4 regions of the Burkholderia sp. JKS000303 genome follow, and region 4 is predicted to be linked to each of the others. Evidence: riboswitches for the same ligand, from Rfam matches in the RefSeq annotation. Region 4 holds a riboswitch; each other region holds the start of a gene.
What was found. Region 4 has a riboswitch for cobalamin ahead of cobG (precorrin-3B synthase). Riboswitches for the same ligand answer to the same signal wherever they lie in the genome.
Positions count from the first base shown of each region.

Region 1: linked by a shared signal. The riboswitch ahead of cobA (uroporphyrinogen-III C-methyltransferase) and the one ahead of cobG (precorrin-3B synthase) in region 4 are both predicted to bind cobalamin.
Region 2: linked by a shared signal. The riboswitch ahead of BX604_RS12650 (CbtB domain-containing protein) and the one ahead of cobG (precorrin-3B synthase) in region 4 are both predicted to bind cobalamin.
Region 3: linked by a shared signal. The riboswitch ahead of BX604_RS18165 (TonB-dependent receptor domain-containing protein) and the one ahead of cobG (precorrin-3B synthase) in region 4 are both predicted to bind cobalamin.

Region 1 covers NZ_PDBZ01000005.1:476-5,781, forward strand. Annotated here, with positions in the region: partial or broken gene BX604_RS36335 (cobaltochelatase subunit CobN) at 1-164, opposite strand, end outside; gene cobW (cobalamin biosynthesis protein CobW) at 171-1,259, opposite strand; gene BX604_RS39860 (hypothetical protein) at 1,285-1,407, opposite strand; cobalamin riboswitch at 1,599-1,864, opposite strand; cobalamin riboswitch at 1,989-2,225, shown strand; gene cobA (uroporphyrinogen-III C-methyltransferase) at 2,336-3,148, shown strand; gene BX604_RS36350 (cobalamin biosynthesis protein) at 3,145-3,522, shown strand; gene cobO (cob(I)yrinic acid a,c-diamide adenosyltransferase) at 3,557-4,159, shown strand; gene BX604_RS36360 (cobyrinate a,c-diamide synthase) at 4,163-5,306, shown strand, end outside.
Region 2 covers NZ_PDBZ01000001.1:2,608,558-2,613,863, reverse strand. Annotated here, with positions in the region: gene metE (5-methyltetrahydropteroyltriglutamate--homocysteine S-methyltransferase) at 1-491, opposite strand, end outside; partial or broken gene BX604_RS12660 (LysR substrate-binding domain-containing protein) at 664-1,119, shown strand; gene BX604_RS12655 (CbtA family protein) at 1,145-1,867, opposite strand; gene BX604_RS12650 (CbtB domain-containing protein) at 1,881-2,090, opposite strand; cobalamin riboswitch at 2,125-2,262, opposite strand; gene BX604_RS12645 (histidine phosphatase family protein) at 2,319-2,906, shown strand; gene BX604_RS12640 (inorganic phosphate transporter) at 3,022-4,614, shown strand; gene BX604_RS12635 (2OG-Fe(II) oxygenase) at 5,017-5,306, shown strand, end outside.
Region 3 covers NZ_PDBZ01000001.1:3,837,203-3,842,508, forward strand. Annotated here, with positions in the region: gene BX604_RS18150 (VOC family protein) at 1-112, opposite strand, end outside; gene BX604_RS18155 (Lrp/AsnC family transcriptional regulator) at 175-636, opposite strand; gene BX604_RS18160 (LysE family translocator) at 753-1,391, shown strand; gene BX604_RS18165 (TonB-dependent receptor domain-containing protein) at 1,489-3,417, opposite strand; cobalamin riboswitch at 3,721-3,913, opposite strand; gene BX604_RS18170 (helix-turn-helix transcriptional regulator) at 4,023-5,066, opposite strand; gene BX604_RS18175 (hypothetical protein) at 5,236-5,306, shown strand, end outside.
Region 4 covers NZ_PDBZ01000004.1:642,274-647,579, reverse strand. Annotated here, with positions in the region: gene cobJ (precorrin-3B C(17)-methyltransferase) at 1-535, opposite strand, end outside; gene BX604_RS36265 (precorrin-2 C(20)-methyltransferase) at 532-1,266, opposite strand; gene BX604_RS36260 (precorrin-8X methylmutase) at 1,263-1,889, opposite strand; gene cobG (precorrin-3B synthase) at 1,882-3,252, opposite strand; cobalamin riboswitch at 3,359-3,549, opposite strand; gene cbiE (precorrin-6y C5,15-methyltransferase (decarboxylating) subunit CbiE) at 3,754-4,998, shown strand; gene BX604_RS36245 (cobalt-precorrin-5B (C(1))-methyltransferase) at 4,998-5,306, shown strand, end outside.

The DNA of each region.
Region 1 (5,306 bases), on a different contig from region 4:
ACGCTCGGAAAACCCGCCGGCATCGTCGGCACGACGCTCGCCAGCAGCGACAGCGTCGTGTCGGCCGAGCTCAGGATCACGATGTCGGCCGGCTGCTGGTCGATCCGGACGACGCCCTGCGTATCGTCGACGAAGCCGCCCGGCGTGGTGCGCAGCAAATGCATCGTGCGTTACGCCTGTTGCGTGTGGGCCGCGCACGCGGCGTCGAACGCGCGTTGCAGCGCGGCGGCGTCGAGATCCTCGCCGATCAGCACGAAGCGGCTCGCGCGCGTTTCGCCGTCCTGCCAGCGACGATCGAAATAGCTGTCGAAACGCCGGCCGACACCCTGGATCACGAGCCGCATCGGCGCATCGGGCAGCGCTGCGAAGCCTTTCGCGCGGTAGATCGTGTGCGTCTCGACGACGCGCTGCAGCGCGGCGATCGTCGCTTCGCGCGAACCCGCATCGCCCGACACGACGACCGAGTCGAAATCGTCGTGATGGTGGTCGTGATCGCCGTCGTCGGCCGAGCCGTGATGGTCGTGACGCAGATGGATCGTGTCCTCCGACGCCGACTCGAGCCCGAGCAGCATCGCGAGATCCAGTTCGCCGCGCGTCGCGCGCACGATCTTCACCTGCGGCGGGATGTCTTCGCGGATCGCGGCTTCGACTTCGGCGAACTGCGCGTCGCCGACGAGATCGGCCTTGTTCACGATCACGAGATCGGCCGACGACAGCTGGTCGGCGAACAGTTCGTGCAGCGGCGATTCGTGGTCGAGGTTCGGATCGGCGCGGCGCTGGGCGTCGACGGCCTGCGGATTCTCCGCGAACTGGCCGCTCGCGGCGGCCGGCCCGTCGACGACGGTCACGACCGCGTCGACCGTGAAGCTGTTGCGGATCGTCGGCCAGTTGAACGCCTGCACGAGCGGCTTCGGCAGCGCGAGGCCCGACGTTTCGATCAGCACGTGGTCGATATCGGCGCGGCGCTCGACGAGCGCCTCCATCACCGGATAGAACTCTTCCTGCACGGTGCAGCACAGGCAGCCGTTCGCGAGTTCGTACAGCTGGCCCGACGCTTCGCCCTGCGCGCCGTCCGCGTCCTCGCAGCCGATGCCGCAGCCCTTGAGGATTTCGCCGTCGATGCCGAGCTCGCCGAACTCGTTGACGATCACCGCGATGCGGCGGCCTTCGGCGTGCTGCAGGATGTGGCGCATCAGCGTGGTCTTGCCGCTGCCGAGAAAGCCCGTGACGATCGTGACGGGAAGCTTGCGTAGGGACATGGTAGATCCTGTGTCGAGAATGGAATCAGGCCGGGATCGTCGCGCCGGATGCGGCGCGGCATGTCATCTGGCGGATCGCGGGGATGTCGCGGCGCAGTCCGGACGGACGGCCGCTGAACGTGAACGGACGGAACGACGAATCGGACATGACGCTTCCTTGCGAACGGTCGACATGGTGAATGCCAACACGGCCGTCGCGGGCCCGGCTCCCGCGCCGCCTGCGGTTCGTCGCGTCGGCCCGGGCGCGCGGGCGCGGCGGGCCGATCGGCGAAGAAAGCGGGAAACGCTCGGGCGTCGGGCATGCTGCGGCCGTGGACGATGCGCCGCCTCCCCGCGACGCTGAACCCCAACGTTTCGGCCGGTATCCGGGCTGACGAACACGCCGCTTCGCCTTCCCGGATGCACGCGGCATCCAGTGGCGGTCGTCCGCATGCGGCAGGCATGCGGCGAAGCGGCGCTGCGTGGCGCTTGCGCGCGACGCGTTCGCTTACCGTTGCGGGGGCAGCACAGGTTGGCTCGACTGCGGCGCAGTCACGCTTCCTGTTTCCCGTTTAACTGCGCGCGCCGGAGGAGCGCGCGCGAGCACCAAAACGCGTGCGAGTGTAGGCGGCGGTGCGGGGAGCGTCAAGGCGAAACGGGCCGCCGCCGGGCGTTCGGCATGGCTGCGGCGGCGCCCGCAACGCCGCATCCGGCGCCCGCGCGGCGGGTTCGCGCGGATCGGTCGCTGTGCTATCGTAGCGCCGCGTTCGGTGCTCGCACGCGCATTTCCGCGCATGCAGTTAAACGGGAAACAGGGGGCGGATGTCCGCCCGGCCTGTGCTGTCCCCGCAACGGTACGCCGCCCGCGCGCCGCGCTTGCCGCGCACGCGCCCAGGCCGCCCGCGATGCCACTGCCCTTCAGCGGGCGGGAAGGCTGCGGCCTGGCAAGCGGCCAGCCCGGATACCGGCCGACGCAAGGGGCGAGCCCGATGCTCGCCGAACGCCCGATCCGCGGGGGACGGATGGGGTGCGCATTCCGCCCGCGCTCGCGCGGGCTACGCTCGATCAATCATGTCTTGCCTGTCCGTCGGCCGCCGATGTGCCGCCCGCTTTCCCCTTTCCACTGCTTCGACACGGTGCGCGCCGTGCCGCCCGCGATGAGCCGCGCATGGCTCGTCGGCGCCGGCCCCGGCGACGCCGATCTGCTGACCTTGAAGGCCGTGCGCGCGATCGCCGCGGCCGACGTGCTGCTCGTCGACGATCTCGTGAACCCCGACGTGCTGTGCCATGCGCGCGCGGATGCGCGCATCGAGCAGGTCGGCAAGCGCGGCGGCCATGCGTCGACGCCGCAGGACGCGATCGTCGCCGCGATGCTCGCGCACCTGCGCGCGGGCCGCAGCGTCGCGCGGCTCAAGGGCGGCGATCCGTTCGTGTTCGGCCGCGGCGGCGAGGAATTGCTCGCGCTCGGCGCGGCCGGGTTCCCGGTCGAAGTCGTCAACGGCATCACGGCCGGCATCGCCGCACCGACTGCGCTCGGCATTCCGGTCACGCATCGCGGCGACGCTCAGGGCGTGATCTTCGTCACCGGCCACGGCGCGGGCGCCGACGAACCCGACTGGCGCGCGCTGGCCGCCACGCGGATGACGATCGTGATCTACATGGGCATTCGCCGGCTCGACGCGATCGCGGCCGCGCTGCGCGACGGTGGCCTGGCCGGCGACACGCCGTGCGCGGCGATCGAGAACGCAACGCGTGACGGACAGCGGCATGTGCTCGCGACGCTCGATACGGTGGTCGAACGCGTCGGCGCGGCCGGTATCGGCTCGCCGGCGATCGTCGTGATCGGCCGGGTCGCCGCGCTTGCCGACGATCCGGCGGTGCGCGCGGCGCTCGGCGGCAGCGGCGCATGATGCGCGTCGCGCTCGGCGTCGGTTTCCGCGCGGGCGTGACGGCCGCACAACTCGATGCCGCGATCCGCGCGGCGCTCGCGCGTTACCCGGCCGCCGAGCCGGCCGTCGTCGCGACGCTCGCCGACAAGGCGCACGCGCGTGCGCTGCGCACGCTGTGCGCGCGGCGCGGCTGGCCGCTCGTCGCCTTCGACGCGGCGCAGCTCGCGCATTGTCCCGAACCGGCGCCGAGTGCGCCGTCGGCGGCCGCGCTTGCGCGTTTCGGCGTCGCCGGCGTGGCCGAACCCTGTGCGCAGCTCGCGGCGCCGCATGGCCGGCTGCTCGGCCCCAAATCCATCCTGGGCGGCGTGACGGTTGCACTCGCCGGCCCGCTCTGAACCCTTTGTTTCGCTTTCGACAGGACGACTCCCGATGAAGACCGATGCCGAATCCCATCAACGGATGACCGAACGCCGCCGCGCCGGCCATGAAAAGAAGCAGGCCGCCGCCACGCACGAGAAGGGCCTGCTGATCGTCAACACCGGCAACGGCAAGGGCAAGAGCACGGCCGCGTTCGGCATGGCCGTGCGCGTGCTCGGCCACGGCATGCGACTCGGCGTCGTGCAGTTCATCAAGGGCGCGCTGCACACGTCCGAGCGCGATTTCCTCGGCGCGGTCGCGGAGTGCGACTTCGTGACGATGGGTGACGGCTATACGTGGAACACGCAGAACCGCGACGCCGACATCGCGACCGCCCGCAAGGGCTGGGACGAGGCGCGCCGGATGATCGAAAGCGGCGAATACCGGATGGTGATCCTCGACGAGCTGAACACCGTGCTGAAGTACGAATACCTGCCGCTCGACGAAGTGCTCGCGACGCTCACGGCCCGGCCGGATGCGGTGCACGTCGTCGTCACCGGACGGCACGCGCCCGATGCGCTGATCGACGCGGCCGACCTCGTCACCGAAATGCGGCTCGTCAAGCATCCGTACAAGGAGCAAGGCGTGAAGGCGCAGCGCGGCGTGGAGTTCTGAGCGATGCCGGCCTGCCCCGCGCTGTTCGTCAGCGCACCCGCGTCCGGACAGGGCAAGACATCGGTGACGGCCGGCCTCGCGCGGCTGCACCGGCGGCTCGGCCGGCGCGTGCGCGTGTTCAAGACCGGGCCCGATTTTCTCGATCCGATGCTGCTCGAACGCGCGAGCGGCGTGCCCGTGCATGCGCTGGATCTCGGGATGGTCGGTGAAGCCGGCTGCCGCGCGCTGCTCGCCGAGGCCGCGCGCGACGCCGACCTGATCCTGATCGAAGGCGTGATGGGGCTGTTCGACGGCACGCCGAGCAGTGCCGATCTTGCGACGACGTTCGGCGTGCCGGTCGTCGCGGTGATTTCCGCGAAGGCGATGGCGCAAACCTTCGCGGCAATCGCGTTCGGGCTCGCGCGGTTCCGGCCCGAGGTGCCGTTTCACGGCGTGCTGGCGAACCGCGTCGGGTCGCCGCGCCACGCGGAACTGCTGCGGCAGGCGCTGCCCGACGACTTGCGCTGGCTCGGGCACGTGCCGGCCGATGCAGGCATCGCGCTGCCGGAACGGCATCTCGGGCTGCACCAGCCGGCCGACATCGACGATCTCGACGCACGGCTCGATCGCACGGCCGACGTGCTCGCGCACACCGCGCTTGCCGAGTTGCCGCCTGCCGTCACGTTCGCGGAACCGGACGTTGCCGCCCCACTGCCGCGCGCGCTCGCCGGCAAGCGAATCGCGATCGCCCGCGATGCGGCGTTCTCGTTCATCTATCCGGCCAATCTCGCGCTGCTCGATACGCTCGGCGCGCAGTTGCGGTTCTTTTCGCCGCTTGCCGACGAACCCGTGCCCGACGATTGCGATGCGCTGTTCCTGCCGGGCGGCTATCCGGAGCTGCATGCGGCGACGCTGGCGGCGAATGCCGTGACCGCGCGGACGATTCGCATGCACGCGGCGGCCGGTCGGCCGATCGTCGCGGAATGCGGCGGGATGGTGTATCTGTGCGAATCGCTGACCGACGTGGAGGGCGTCACGACGCCGATGCTCGGACTGCTGTCAGGCCAGGCGACGATGCAGCGCCGGTTCGCGGCGCTCGGCATGCAGCAACTCGATACGTGCACCGGGCCGATGCGCGGTCATACGTTTCATTATTCGCGGCTGGATA
Region 2 (5,306 bases), on a different contig from region 4:
ACCGGCTTCGCGGCGACGCCCAGCGCCTGTGCTTCGGCCAGTTGCTGGAGCAGGCGCGACGGATCGAGCGAGAAGTTCGTGTCCGCGTGGAATTCCGGGACGATGTAGTGATAGTTCGTGTCGAACCACTTCGTCATTTCGCCGGCCGAGACACCGCCGCAGCATGCGGCATGTTCGTCCGCCGCTTGCGCCGAACGGCCGCGCGCCACACGGAAATAGTTGTCGAGCGCGTCGCCGTGGAAGCCCTGCACACGCTTGGGCAGATTGCCGAGCGTGAAGCTCATGTCGAGCACCTGGTCGTAGAACGCGAAGTCGCCGATCGGCACCAGATCCAGATCGCGCTGGTCGTTCCAGTGACGCTGACGCAGTTCGGCACCGAGCGCCTTCAGTTCGTCGCGCGACGATTCGCCCTTCCAGTAGCGCTCGAGACCGAACTTGAGTTCGCGCTTCGCGCCGATGCGCGGAAAACCGAGGTTGTGTGTCGTAACCATGAGGCTGCCGTCCCGAGAAGAATTGAAGATCTGGCAGCCATGATAGGGACTTCAAATCATGAGATAAAATGGAATTATTTCATTCATCCATTAAATTTATTCATGCATCTGTTGGGTGAGCGCGCTCCATGCTGGAACGAGGTCATCTCACCGTGATCCGCGAGGTCGAGCGCCCGATCCGTGGAACAAGCCGAAGCTGTGCTTCGATCCCGGGTTCGATTACGAGCAGGTGCTGGTGGTTACGGACACACACCGGTTCGCGAATGCCGACTCCGTGACACTCGAACCGCTCGGCAACGAGATGCTGATCACGGACCCGGTCGAAACGGACCGGCTCGATATCTCCAACCCGTTCCTGACGCCGGCCGGCATCGTGCCGCGGCGCCACCAGTCGATCGAGACGACCCGCATCATGCTGCAGAGGGTGGCGAGCGGGCGCGGCGCAGCCGCGCTGCCGAGGTGGCTTGCCGACGGATAGGCAGACCGGATGCCGGTCAAGCCGGGCAAGAAGGGAATCGCGAAGCAGATCTTCCTCGGCATCCGCGATGCGGACGCGTCGATCGACTATCTGGCCGCGTTCGTCGCGCTCGCGCGCGAATCGACGTGGAGCGCGCCGCGCATGCTGCGCCAGGCGCGCCCTGTTGCAATGCGCGTCAGGCGGCGCGCATGCCGATGCGTTCGCCGCGTTCGACCCATGCTCCGAACAGCAGGCCGATCGTCGTCCACATGATCACCTGCATGCCGATCGCCGCGGTGCGGAACTTCCACAGCACGACGGCCGGGAACGCTGCCGGCACTTCGTTGATCGCCGGCAACCCGAGCTGCACGGCCGCGATGATCACGATGAACAGGAGCCCGGCGACGATCGACGCGTTCCACTGGCCGAGCTTCGCCAGCAGATGACGACGCACGTTGATCGAGAACACCATCGTCGCGATCGAGATCGCGATCATCAGGAAGAACAGCCCCGTGCGATAGCCAATCGTGTCGGGGTCGCCAACCGATGGCGGATTGGCCGGGTACTTGATGTTGGGCACGATCACGAGCGCGATGAACGCAGCCAGCGCGAGCCATGCCGCGAGCGGCCGCGCCGGGAGGCGGCTGCCTCGTCCGTACGCAAACGCGAAGACCAGCGAGAACAGCCCGCCGAATGCCGCGCCGTAGGTCACGACACCCGTCAGCAGGCCGAGGCCGGCCTGCGTGTGGCGGCTGACCAGTTCGGGCTCCGGTGCGTCGCCCTTGGCGGCATCGAGCTTTTCTTCGAAGGAGATTGCCTGATCGACTTGCGGTTCGCCGACGATTTTCGCGAAACCGAACGTGAGGAGACCTGCGGCGATGCCTGCGAGCATCCCGCGCATGAGCAGCTTTCCGACCATCGTCTACTCCGCGTCAGTGGCAGGGAAAGCCAAGCAGATGGCGACCGTCGTGCACGAACTCATGCACGTACATGCCCGGCACGATCGACGTTGCGCCCTCTTCCGCGCCGACGAAATAAATCGCGAGCAGCAGGATCAGACCGACGAAGATGGCCCACGGCAACAGTTCGCGGACGGGGATGGGCGCCGGCACGACCGCCGGCTTCAGTACTGCGTCGCTCATGGATGCACCTCAGGGGAATCGCGCCCCGGCAAATGTTGGATGGAGTACGAACGCAGGTCTGGCTTCCGGGATCGAATCTCCCCGGTTACAGTGGCGCGACCGCGCCGGAATTGCACCGGCTTCCACGTTTCGTATCGGGCGAATTGTACGCGCGAACGCTCGCGTATTGAAGGCCCGGGCCGGATCGGCACGGCTGCGCACTCCCGCCTCGAATCATCGACCACCGACATGACCCAGCCTGTCTCGCTGCGCCTGATCACGCATGCATCGACCCGTGCGATGCGCACCGGCACGTTTCCCGACGACGATCCGCTCGACGCGCACGGGCTGGCCGACGCCGCGTCGGTGCGCGAGCGGTTCGCCGACGGCCCTCACGCGATCGTGCTGAGCAGTCCCGCGCGTTGCGCGCGACAGACCGCCGATGCACTCGGGCTACGCGCGCGGCTCGACGACGCGCTTCGCGATGTCGACTACGGCCGCTGGCGCGGCAAGCGACTGCACGAGCTCGCGCGCGACCTGCCGGACGAACTCGATGCATGGATCGGCGATCCGCGCGCGTCGCCGCACGGCGGCGAATCGTTCGACGACGTCGCAGGCCGCGTCGGCGCATGGCTCGACGGCCTGCCGCCCGATCGCGACGTCGTTGCGATCACGCATGCAGCGATCGTTCGCGCAGCCGTCGCGCATGCGCTTCGTATAGACCTGCGGGCCGCGATGCGCATCGACGTCGCGCCGCTGTCGTGCAAGGTATTCGTCAGGTTGACGGACGGATGGATGTTGAGCACCGACGACGATGGGTGCAATGCCGGCGTGTAGACCTCGCACGCATTTCTTACACGTCCGTAAGGCGACGATTCGTCCTCCCGACTGTCATCAAACTGACGGGTAGCCGAAGCTAGGATCGGACGCGGTTCCCTTACGAGATGCCGTCATGAATCAACCTGCTTCGTCCGCCGCCAATACGCCCGGCGCCACCGAACGCACCCGGCAGGCCGGCTATGCCGTCTTCCTGCTGGTGCTCGCAATCGGCGCCGTCTATATCGCCACCCACCTGATTGCCGATCTGTCGCCCGTCCGCGAAGGATCGTTGTTCCCGTATCTGATGCTCGGCGCCGCGCTGCTGATCGCGCTCGGCTTCGAGTTCGTCAACGGCTTCCACGACACCGCGAATGCGGTCGCGACCGTGATCTACACCCACTCGCTGACGCCAAACGTCGCGGTGATCTGGTCCGGCATGTGGAACTTCCTCGGCGTGATGGCTTCGAGCGGCGCCGTCGCGTTCGGCATCCTGCAGTTGCTGCCGGTCGAGCTGATTCTTCAGGTCGGCAGCGGCTCGGGCTTCGCGATGGTGTTCGCACTGCTGATCGCCGCGATCGTGTGGAACCTCGCGACCTGGTACTTCGGGTTGCCGTCGTCGAGCTCGCATACGCTGATCGGCTCGATCATCGGCGTCGGGCTGATGAACCAGCTGATGCACGGCCCGTCCGGCACGAGCGGCGTCGACTGGGGCCAGGCGCTCGGCGTCGGCAAGTCGCTGCTGTTCTCGCCGATCGTCGGCTTCCTGTGCGCGTCGCTGCTGCTGCTCGTGCTGAAGGCCGTCGTCCGGGTTCCGGAGCTGTACAAGGAGCCGCCGAAAGACCAGCCGCCGCCGTTCTGGATTCGCTGCCTGCTGATCCTCACCTGCACCGGCGTGTCGTTCGCGCACGGGTCGAACGACGGGCAGAAAGGGATGGGCCTCATCATGCTGATCCTGATCGGCACGGTGCCGACCGCATACGCGCTGAACAAGGCCGTCACGCCGGCCGAATCGCAGACGTTCGTCGCCGTCGCGAACCAGGCCGCCGCGACGTTCGCCAAATACTCGAACGGCGTCGCACCGTCCGCGAATCCGCGCGCCGACGTCGAACACTTCGTGCAGCGCCGCGAGATGACGCCGGCCGTGCTGCCGGGCGTGCAGCAACTGTCCACGTCGCTGGCGACCGCGGTCGGTTCGTCGGGCTCGATGGCGGCCGTGCCGCAGGGCGACGTCGACAACGTGCGCAACACGATGTATCTGGTGTCCGAAGCGATTCGCCTGATCGAGAAGTCGGGGCAGCCGGCATTTTCCGCCGACGACAAGCTCGCGATCGACAACTACCGCAAGCAGCTCGACCACGCGACCAAGTTCATCCCGACGTGGGTAAAGGTTGCCGTCGCGATCGCGCTGGGTCTCGGCACGATGGTCGGCTGGAAGCGGATCGTCGTGACCGTCGGCGAGAAAATCGGCAAGCAGCATCTGACGTACGGACAGGGCGCATCGGCCGAGCTGGTCGCCATGCTGACGATCGGCGCGGCCGATGCGTACGGATTGCCCGTCTCGACGACGCACGTGCTGTCGTCGGGCGTCGCGGGCACGATGGCGGCGAACGGGTCCGGGCTGCAGTGGAACACGGTGCGCAGCCTCGTGCTCGCATGGGTGCTGACGTTACCGGCATCGATCGTGCTGGCGGGCGGACTTTACTGGTTGTTCCGCTCGGTCGCGTGAGTGGAGAAACGGCGGGCGGCCGGAGGATCGGTCGCTCGCCGTGAAGATTCGAAGCCGGTGCTTCGGTGCTTCGCGTCGCAGTCTTTCCGTTTCGCTCGCGCCGAGCGAAGTCCATCCGGCTCATCGCCGCGTCAACGTCACCGAGATTCCGAGCCGCCGGCCCCGGCTGCTCACGCCACACCCCTCCCTTCTTTCCGGATTGGAGCGCAAGATCCGGAACGCGTCGTCGCACGGACGACATTAGACTGAGTTCATCAACTGACACCGTGGACGCTGGCATGCGCCGCGCTTGCTGACATCGCGTCGCCATCGGAAACGCCAGCCGGCCCGATAGACGTCTGGCAGTTCGATGCCGACAGCATGCTTGCACGACACCACATCGCTGACGAACGAGGTACATCCGTGAACATCGCCGATCTGCAACCCGCCTTCGAATCCGTCGACCTGGCGCAGCGCGTGAGCGCGCTCGACTGGACCACCGTCGATACCGAACTCGATCGCCATGGATGCGCCCGCGTACCGGGGCTGCTCTCGGCGGAGGAATGCACGGCGCTGGCAGCGCTCTACCCGCGCGACGAGCTGTACCGTTCACGCGTCGTCATGGCGCGGCACGGCTTTGGCCGCGGCGAGTACCAATATTTCGCGTATCCGCTGCCTGCAATCGTCGATGCGCTGCGGACAACGATCTATCC
Region 3 (5,306 bases), on a different contig from region 4:
GCGGCCGATAGCCGGGTTCGAGTCCCACGACGCTCACGTAGAAATCGCGCAGCGTGTCGAGCGTTGCCCGATCGGCGCGCAGGTTGTAATGATCGAGTCCGATGACTGGCATGGCAGGTTGTCCGGTTCGTGCAAGGGGCGATTGCACAGCATCGCGCAGCGCGGGGTGTCCTGTCACGCCCGAATCCCTTTGATCCCTGCAGCCGGGCGGGCGAGCCCGCGGGCCGGTAGCGGCGTCGACATCACGATCGACGTGCGGGTTTCGCCATACAGGTTGATGCGTTCGATCAGCTGTTCGAGGTGCGCCATGCTCGTGGCCACGAACCGAATCACGTAGGAATCCGCGCCGGTCACGTGATGGCACTCGATCACTTCGGGAATCGTCTCCAGCAGCTTCAGGAATTTCGCCTTCGCCGGCTGTTGCACCGTGATGCCGATCAGCGCGCTCACCGGGTAGCCGGCCGCGGCCGGATTGACCCGCGCCGTGTAGCCGTCGATCACGCCGGCCGATTCGAGGCGCTTCACGCGCTCCGTCACCGCCGGCACCGACAGGTGAACCTGGCGGGCCAGCTCCGTGTAGCTGATGCGGCCGTTGGCCTGCAGCAGCGTGAGTACTTTCCAGTCGAGATCGTCCATCGCGGCGGCGTTTTTAAGGTGGAACAGCCATTTTTCCTTAAAAACCGCCTTCAGCGGCGACCGGACTTTCCCTACGATGCCGAGACATCCCCACTGCCTGACGCGAGGCGCCGGCCATGCTGTTCATCAAATCCGTCGTGATCGGCTTGTCGATCGCGGTGCCGGTCGGCCCGATCGGCATGCTGTGCATCCAGCGCAGCCTGACCCGTGGTTTTCGGGCGGGGTTCGCCACCGGCATCGGAGCCGCGTGCGCGGATGCGATCTACGGGCTGCTCGGCGCGCTGGGCGTCGCGGGCATCGCCACGGCGTTCCCGATGCTGACCGTCGCGCTGAAGATCGGCGGCGGCGCGTTCCTCGTGTGGCTGGCGTGGTCGATCGCGCGTCAGGCGCCGGCCGCGGCGGCCGTGCAGCGCGACGGGCCGCGTACGACCGTCCTGCGCGACTTCCTGACGACGTTCGGCCTGACGCTGTCGAACCCGATGACGATCGTGTCGTTCATCGGGATTTTCGCGGCGCTGGGGCCGCTGTCGGCGGCGCAGGACGGCGCGATGCGGATGACCGTCGCGCCGATGGTCGCGGGTGTGTTCGCGGGGTCCGCGGTGTGGTGGCTGTGCCTGAGCGGTGCGACCGCCGCGTTGCGCACGAAGATGTCCGGCGCGTTCATGCACGGGCTGTCGCGCGTGTCGGCCGTCGTGATCGCGGGGTTCGGCGCGATCCAGTTGATCGCGGGTGTGCGCGGCGTCGTTTGGTCGTGACGAGGCGCTGCGGTTTGCTGCCGACGCATGCGATCCATGCGAACGGATCCGCGTCGACGCCCGCGGTCGCGGGCGCCGACGCGGGAGCAGCCGGGCGTCAGAACGTGTAGCTGACCTTGCCGAACGCGGTGCGGCCGAGCGTGTTGTAGCCGTACGCGGTCATGTACTGGCGGTCGAACAGGTTCGACAGCGTCGCCGACACCGTCAGGTGCGCGTTGATCTTGTACGACGCGCGCAGGTTTACCGTCAGGTACGACGGCAGGTAGGTCGTGTTCGCCGGGTCGTCGAACGTCGTGCCGCCGTAGTTCAGCGACGCGCCGGTGCTCAGCGCGTGCAGGTGCAGCTCGTCCCACGTGTGATCGACGTTCACGCTGACCGTCTGGCGCGGCCGGCGGTTGAGCCAGCTGTCGTTGGTCTCGTCCTGCGGATCCAGCAGCCCGATCGCGACGCTGACCGGCGTGTAGCGGCCAATCGTCCCCTTGTACGACAGGTCGATCCCGCGGATATGCGCGCGGCCGATGTTCATCGGCGAGAACGTCGCGGGGTTGTACGCGATCAGGTTGCTCACCCGCGTGTCGTAGATCGCGGCCGTGAACGTGCCGTACGACGTGTTCGCGTCGAGCGCGGCTTCGATCGAATCGCTGCGCTCCGGACGCAGGTCCGGATTGCCGTAGCCGGGGTAGTACAGGTCGTTGAAGCTCGGCAGGCGGAACGCGTTGCCGTACGACACACGCGCCGTGTACACCGGCGTGATCGCCCACGACAGCGCCGCGTTGCCGGTGTTCACCGCTTGGCCGGCGATGATTTCATGACGGCCCGCGACGAACATCGTCACGCTGCCGAGCGTCGCCGACTGATGCAGCGAGAACGCGGAATCGTTGCGCGTCGGCACGCCGTCCGGAACGTCGACCGGCAGGAACGCCTGTTCGCGCGTGAAGTCGTACGCGAGCTTCGTTTCGCCCGACAGCGGCAGGCCGAACAGGCGGAACCCGTGTTCCTGATGGGTGAGCGACGTCGACGAACTGATGCGCTGCGAGTTGATCTGGTCGGTCGGGATGGCCGGATCGCTCGCATACAGGAACTGGCGGTCGTTCGCATAACCGAACGACTGGTCGAACTGCGTATCGGGCGTGATGTCGAGATGGAACGCGAGGCCGGTCGTCAGTTGATGATCGAGCTGGCGGTTCGCATAACCGGCGTTGTCATAGGACAGATCGGAGCGGTGATACAGCGCGAACGTCGAGATCGACCAGTTGTCGCGCGCGTAGCCGAGGCGCGCATCGAGGTCCTGCGCGTGATACGGATTGCGGCCGTCCTCGTGGTACGGCAACACGGGCCGCGTCGCGTCGATGCCGGCCGTGTTGTAGTCGTGCAGCCCGAGCGAGTAGGTGAGGCCGCCGAGCGCGGCGAGCGGGCCGGTCGACGGCACGGTGCCCGACGTGCGCAACTGCGTGTCGAACGTCTTGTTCGAGCCGCCGCCGACCGACACGGTGGTCTGGTTCGGCTGGTTGGCGGCACGGCGCGTGAACAGCTGCACGACGCCCCCCATCGCGTTCGCGCCGAACGACGCCGCCGCCGGCCCCGAAATCACTTCGACACGCTCGAACGCTTCGGTCGGCAGGTCCGCCCACGGCGCGATGCCGGTGGTCGGCGAGCCGATCCGGATCCCGTCGATGAACACCGCGACCTGGCTGGCCGACGAGCCGCGGATGCTGACCGACGCGGACGAGCCCGGGCCGCCGTTCTGCGAGACGGTGACGCCGGGCAGCGTCGCGAGCGCCTGCGTGATGCTCGGATCGCTCGGCGACAGCCGGTCGAGGTCGGTGCGCGTGAGCACCTGCGTCGACGCGTAGCGCTGGTCGAACGACTCGGGCAGGTGCCGCGTGTCGGTCACGGTGATCGTCGGCAGGTCGGCGCCGTCCGTGGCCTGCGGCGGCTGCGTGATCGCCGTGTCGCCGGCGGCGTGGGCGATCGGGGAGAGCAGCGCCGTGGCGGCGGACGTGGCAAGGAGGTGGCGAAGGTTCATAAGGCAGCGAGCGTGAGGGTGTTGCGTACGGCGAGCATCAGCGGGGCGCGGTGAATACCGCGTTCGTTCTTGTGGGTTTATCGCGCGACCGGACAGCGTGGCTGGTCGTCGCGCAGGGCGGCGCGGCAGACGTGCGCGGACACGCCGCGCATGCCGGCGGCATGTCGGCGCGACGCTTCCGGCGTGGAAGCGGCTTCGGAAAGATGGGACATCGGATGGGTCCTGAGGTCGGGCCGTCCATGCAACGGGCGACCGCCAAAGGCGGTGCCTGGCGCATCGGGACACCCCGCCCGGTGCGGCTGCTTGGACCTCGGGTCGATGGCAGGTCTCCTGGCTCGCGGGTCGTGATTCGCGCCGGCCTTCCCGGTTTCCCAGTGGCATGCGGTAGCGCGGATTCGCCGCTTACAGTTGCGGGGGCAGCCGCAGATTCGAGGCGCTGCCTCTCCTGCGTTCCCTTTTGATCCCGTCTCCGGGAACCATCAGCGCGCAAGCGTAATGGCGAGCGCTCCGGCGCGTCAATTGCCGGTGCGAACGGGATGCGAAAAAACGTCACTCTCCGCCGGATTCTTTCGAAATTCTTGCTTTACGAGCGTTCGAAGCGGGCTTCACGTCTGATGAAACGGCATGCCGGCGGCCGTGCAAGTGCGCCGGAACCGGCTCGGCGCCATACCCGTCCACCGCACGAATGCACGCCGGAACGCTTCCTCGCCGCCGAAACCGAGATGCGCCGCAATCCGCGTGATCGGCCAGTCCGACTCGCGCAGGCAGCGTCGCGCGACCTCAGCCAGGCATTGCTCGCGCAACACGTGGTAGCCGCTGCCTTCGGCCGCCAGCCGCCGTCGTAACGTGGCGTCGCTGACGCCGAGCCATGCCGCCAGCTCCGCGAGCGCCGGCAGCGCCTGCTCGCGCGCGAGGGCCGCGTCGAGAAAGCCGCGCACCTGCTGCGCCCATGACACGACGGCCGGTGCAGCATCGATCAGACGAAACGGAAAGTCGACGAGAAACGCGTCGAGCTCGCCCGGCTGCCGGATCACGCGCGCATCGAGCCGTGCTGCGTCGAACGCGAAGCCGTAGGTTTTGCGACCGACGTCGACCGGCGCATTGAACAGCCCGAGCAGCGGCATCGCATCGTCGCGGCGCGGATGGCCGAGCCACACTTCGTCCGGCCGCAGCGGCTGCCCGGTGAGCCAGCCGAACAGCTGCAGGTAGCAGAACAGGCCGGTCAGGTCGACGAGACACGCGGCCGGGCTGCGGGTGCGACGCAGCGAATCCATCCGGAACGTCGCGCGGCCGTCGCGCACCGCGAGCGACAGCACGCCGGCACGCGGCGTCAGCATCTCGCAGAACTCGGCCGCGCAGCGGATCGCATCGGCGAGCGTCGCGCAGCTGAGCAGGCATCGGCACATCAGGTCGACTTCCTGCTTGCGCATCGGCGGATGACCGTTGCCGCGCGCGACCTGCGCCTCGAGCCGTTCGATCGCGTCGCGATACAGCGCGACGAAGCCGCCGGGTGTCGTCGCGCCAATCGCGACGGCCGGCATCGCGTGCGGTTGCGCCGACGGCGCGCCGCTGCGCGTCAGTTCGTCGAGCAGGCGTGCGCCGAGGCCCGGCAGCACGCGGCCGCTTGCCGGCAATGCGCGCTGTTTCATGTGTCTCCCGTTCTGATCGCGACGATAGGGGCCGGTGATCGGCCCGGTAGGGGTTCATCCAACGTCGCCACGCAAGAATGCTATCCACGCCGGCCGCTTCCGGCCTCGCCGGAACGGCGTAGGCGGCCGGCATCGCATCCCGCCACGAACTTCCCGAGACGACACGCGAATGATCCAGATCGTAGACGAAATCACGCTCGCGCCCGAGCGCATTCCCGACGTGCTTGCACTGCTGCGCGA
Region 4 (5,306 bases):
GCGGCAGCGCGACGTCGTCGAGCCACGGCGCCGCGCCGTCGATGCGCGTGGCCGCGCCCGCAAGCAGATCGGACACGAAGCGCTTGCCTTGGGCGAGATCCGCAAGCGCATAGCCTTCGGGCGGGTTGAGCACGCACGCGCCGAAGCGCAACTCGCCGCTCGTCGTGATCGCCGGCGCGACACCGACGCATTCGGCGATTTCCCGCGCGATCACGTTGACGCCGGTCAGCCCGCCGAGCAGCGGCACGACGGCCGAGCCGTCTTCCGCGACGGCGAGCACGGGCGGCTCGACACCCTTGTCGGCGAGCGCCGGCGCGATGCAACGGATCACGATGCCGGCCGCGCACAGCGCGACGATCGGCAGGCCGCGTGCGTAGAGCTCGCGCAGGTGCGCGCCGAGTTCGTCGAACGGCACGTCGGCAGCGACGCGCGATGCGAGCCCGTGCACGAGGGCGCCCGGATAGCGCGCCTGGATGCGCCGCGCGGTATCGAGCGCACCGGCGCCGAGAATCACGATCGCGGGCGGCGTCGTCATCCTTGCCATTTTTCCCCCGGCACCACGAGCAGCGAGAAATACGGCGACGCCATCGGATCGACTTCGTCGAGCGGCACGATGCGCTGGGTCGCCATCGTCGCGCGCTCGACGTACAGCGCGCGCTTCGCGAGCCCCAGGTCGTCGAGCACGCGCCGCACCTTGTCGAAGTTGCGGCCGAGCTTCATCACGACGGCCGCGTCGGCCTGCGCGAGCCGCGCGCGCAATTCGTTCTCCGGCAGCACGCCGGACAGCACCGACAGGCTCTGGTTGCGATACACGAGCGGCTGGCCGAGCACGGCCGTGCCGCCGAGCATCGCGCACACGCCCGGGATCACCTCGGTGTCGTAGCGTGGCGCGAGCCGGTCGTGCAGGTACATGTACGACCCGTAGAAGAACGGATCGCCTTCGCAGATCACCGCGACATCGCGCCCCGCATCGAGATGCGACGCGACGATCTCGGCGGCCGTGTCGTAGAAGTCGGCGATCACCGTTTCGTAGCACAGCGGCGGCGGCAGCGCTTCGGTCGTCACCGGGTAGACGAGCGGCAGTTGCGTCTGCGTATCGAGCAGGTGCGCTTCGACGATCCCGTACGCATTGCCTTTCTTGCCCTTCGCGACGAAATACGCGACCACCGGCGCGGCCTGCAGCACGCGCAGCGCCTTGATCGTCATCAGTTCCGGGTCGCCGGGGCCGACCCCCACGCCGAACAGGCGTCCGCACGGGGCCATCATTCGACCTCCGTCGCGAGCGCGTTGACCGCGGCGGCGGCCATCGCGCTGCCGCCGCGCCGGCCGAGCAGCGCGACGTACGGCACGCCGCGGCTGTCGGCGGCCAGCATCGCCTTCGATTCGGCCGCGCCGATGAAGCCGACCGGAAAGCCGAGGATCAGCGCGGGGCGCGGGGCGCCGGCGTCGATCATGTCGAGCAGGTGGAACAGCGCAGTCGGCGCATTGCCGATCACGACGACGCTGCCGGCCAGCTGGGGGCGCCACAGTTCGAGCGCCGCGGCCGAACGCGTGTTGCCGAGATGGCGCGCGAGATCGTGCACTTCCGGCTCGCCGAGCGTGCAGATCACGCGATTGCCGGCCGGCAGCCGCGCACGCGTGATGCCTTCGGCCACCATCTTCGCGTCGCACAGGATCGGCGCACCGGCCGCGAGCGCGGTGCGCCCGGCCGTGCCGGCGCCCGCCGAGAAGCGCAGGTCGTGGACGACGTCGACCATCCCGCACGCATGGATCACGCGCACCGCGAGTTTCTCGAGATCGGGCGGAACCTGCGACAGGTCGGCCTCGGCGCGGATCGTCGCGAACGACTGGCGGTAGATTTCCTGCCCGTCGCGAATGTAGTCAAGCATCGGTGGTGTCCTGGCTGTACCGCGCGCCCGTCAGTCGGGCCGCGGCCTGGTCAATCGTCAGATGGCGCGCGAGCGGGGCGCCGAGGCCCGCGGCAGCGTCGCGCCGGTAAAGGTCGTAGCGCCCGGGCGCGACCGCGACGAGCGTGTGCGTCGCCGTGTGCGGCAGCGCGCAATGGCGCTCGCAGCCGGTCAGGTGCGCGTCGAGCGGATGGCCGATGTACTCGGCCAGCGCGAGCGCGTCGCGTTTCGTATCGGCGCGCGATTTCGCGCAGCCTGCGCTGCCCGTGCACGCGACGAGCGACGCGAGCGGATCGGTCATCGCGCACACGAGGCCGAGCGACGCGAGCGCATCGAGCACGGCCGGCGCGCGTTCGTGCAACACGCCGTGCATGAACACGCCTTGCCACGGCGTCATCGACAGCGTGCCGTCGCCATCGGCTTCGGCTAGGTCGGCGAGCCGCTCCAGTTGCGTCGCGTCGAGCCGGCCGAGCGCGCATTGCGCACCGACGCTGCAGCGGGCCGCATCGAGCGACGGCCGCGCGCCGAAACGCAGCGCGGCATTGGACGGCGCGCGTCGCCAGCCGGCGAGCGCCGGATCGGCCGCGAGCGGGAAGGGCAGATAGTGCTGCGCGCGTTCGAGCAGCGCGCGTTCGCCGCAGATCGCGATCAATCCGCGCATCCGCGCGACGTCGACCGGCGCGAGATCGAGGAACGCAAGCAGCAACGCACGCACGAGCGCGACGGTCTGGTCGGGCGACACGTCGATCGACGCGGGCGTGTCGTCGGGGGCGACCGGCACGCAGCCGGCCAGGCTCGCGGCGATGCGCAGCGCGCCGTCGCCGCGACGCCATGCGGCCAGCCAGATGTCGTGCGGGTGATCGACGGCCGCGACCGATTCGCCGCCGTCGAGCTGGATCGAGAATTTCGGCGACAGTTCGCCGCGACGCGGCTCGCGCGCCAGCAGGTCGAAGAGGGGTGTCGCGAGCGCGCGGCTGTCGAGCAGCGCGTCGGGGTCGCGCCCGGCGAGCGGGCTGAGCATCAGGTTGCGGACGTCGTCGCTCGCGGCGAGCGCGGCCCGGTCGGCGGCCGCATCGGCGACCTCAGCGCTGCGCGCGCGCGGGCCGAGATCTGCGTCGAGCAACGCGTTGGCCAGCGGATCGGCCGCTCCGTCGCGAATGCCGCGCAGCTGAAGATTCGCGCGATTGGTCGCGTCGATCGCACCGGAGCCGTAGGCGCGCGCGGCAGCGGCGATCGCGCGCGCCTGTCGCGCGTCGAGCCGGCCGCCCGGCAGCTTGATGCGGCACAGTCCGCCATCGGCGGCCGCGACGACGCGCACGAGCCCCGGGCAAGCCGACGGGCGCACGGCAGGCGACGCAGGAATCGAAACGGGGGCGGAGCTCAACGGAATACGGGACAGTGTCGCGCAACGGCCAACGCATCGGTACACCCCGCCCGACGCCGACTGGCACGCACGCACTTTCAGGCCGGCAGGTCTCCTGGCTGACAGGTCGGCGCCTGCTCCCGGCCTTCCCGGTAAAACCAGTGGCATGAAAGGGAGATCGGCTCGCTGTCTACAGTTGCGGGGGCAGCCACGGCGGCGCGATGTGCACCCCGTGTTCCCTCTTCGGCCCCGAAGGGCACCGGCGATCGAACGGCCGTAGGATACCCGATTTCGACGGCGCTTCGCGACCGCCCGGCCATGCGCCGGAGCCGGGGCAAAGCACGGTGCGGGGCGGCAGCCACGCAGATGAAACGCGCGGTGGAACACGGTACCATGCCGACTTTCGCAATGCGGACGGCCGCACCGGCGCCTTCACGGCCGCCGCGCGGCGACTCGATGGAACCGAACGATGGGGAAGGGTGCATGACGGCGTGGCTGACGGTAGTGGGCATCGGCGACGACGGCTACGCGGGGCTCGGACGCAGCGCGCGGCGCGCGCTGCTCGACGCGACGCGGGTGGTCGGCGCGAAGCGGCACCTCGACATGCTGCCCGCGCGGCTGCCGGCCGCGCGCGAAGCGTGGCCGTCGCCGTTCGACCTGTCGGGCCTGCTCGCCCGTCGCGGCTCGCCCGTTTGCGTGCTCGCGAGCGGCGACCCGATGCTGTTCGGCGTCGGCGCGACGCTCGCGCGCGAACTGCCCGCCGACGAGTGGCGCGTGCTGCCTGCACCATCGTCGCTGTCGCTCGCGGCCGCGCGGCTCGGCTGGGCGTTGCAGGACGTCGGCGCGGTGTCGCTCGTCGGCCGCCCGCTCGCGACGCTCGCGCGCCACCTGTTGCCGGGCCGGCGCCTGTTCGTGCTGAGCGCGGACGGCCGCACGCCGGCCACGGTCGCCGCGGAGCTCACCGCACGCGGCTTCGGCCCGACCCGCATCAGCGTGTTCGAACATCTCGGCGGCCAGCTGGAGCGGCGCATCGACGGTCTCGCGCAGGACTGGCACGTCGACCAAACGGCCGCGCTCAATCTCGTCGCGCTCGACTGCCAGGCCGGCCCCGATGCGCCGCGCCGCGCGCTCACGCCCGGCTTGCCCGACGACGCATACCGCCACGACGGCCAGCTCACCAAGCGCGACATGCGCGCGCTCACGCTCGGGCGCCTCGCGCCCGCACCCGGCGAACTGCTGTGGGACGTCGGCGCGGGCAGCGGCTCGATCGGCATCGAATGGATGCGCGCGCATCCATCGTGCCAGGCGATCGCGATCGAATCGCACGCCGAGCGGCAGCGCTTCATCGAACACAACCGCGACACGCTCGGCGTGCCGGGCCTGCAACTCGTCGCGGGGCGTGCGCCCGAGGCGCTCGCGGGGCTCGCCGCACCGGACGCGATCTTCATCGGCGGCGGTGCGACGGCGCCCGGCGTGCTCGACGCATGCTGGTCGGCGCTGAAGCCCGGTGGCCGGCTGGTCGCGAACGCGGTCACGCTGCAGGGCGAAGTGGCGCTCGCCGCGTGGCGCGATGCGCACGGCGGCACGCTCACGCGCGTATCGCTCGCGCACGCGGAGCCGCTCGGCCGCTTCGACACGTGGCGGCAACCGTTGCCCGTCACGCTGTACGACGTGCGCAAGCCGGATGCCGCGGCAACCGACCTGTCGGACCTTCCGGACCTCGCGTGATGCGCGACGAAACCCCCGAACAACCGGCGCCGCTGCGGTTCGGCTACACGACCGGCAGCTGCGCGACCGCGACGTCGCTCGCCGCCGCGCGCCTGCTGCTCGCGGGCCGCGCGGACGATGCGGTCGAAATCGTGCTGCCGAAGGGGCAGCGCGTGATGATGCGGCTCGAGTTCTGCCGGACCACGGCCGACGGCGCCGAAGCCGGCACGCTGAAGGACGCCGGCGACGATCCCGACGTCACGCACGGCGCGCTGATCTTCGCGCGCGTCGCGCTCGCCGCGACGCCGGGCGTGCGCTTTCATGCAGGG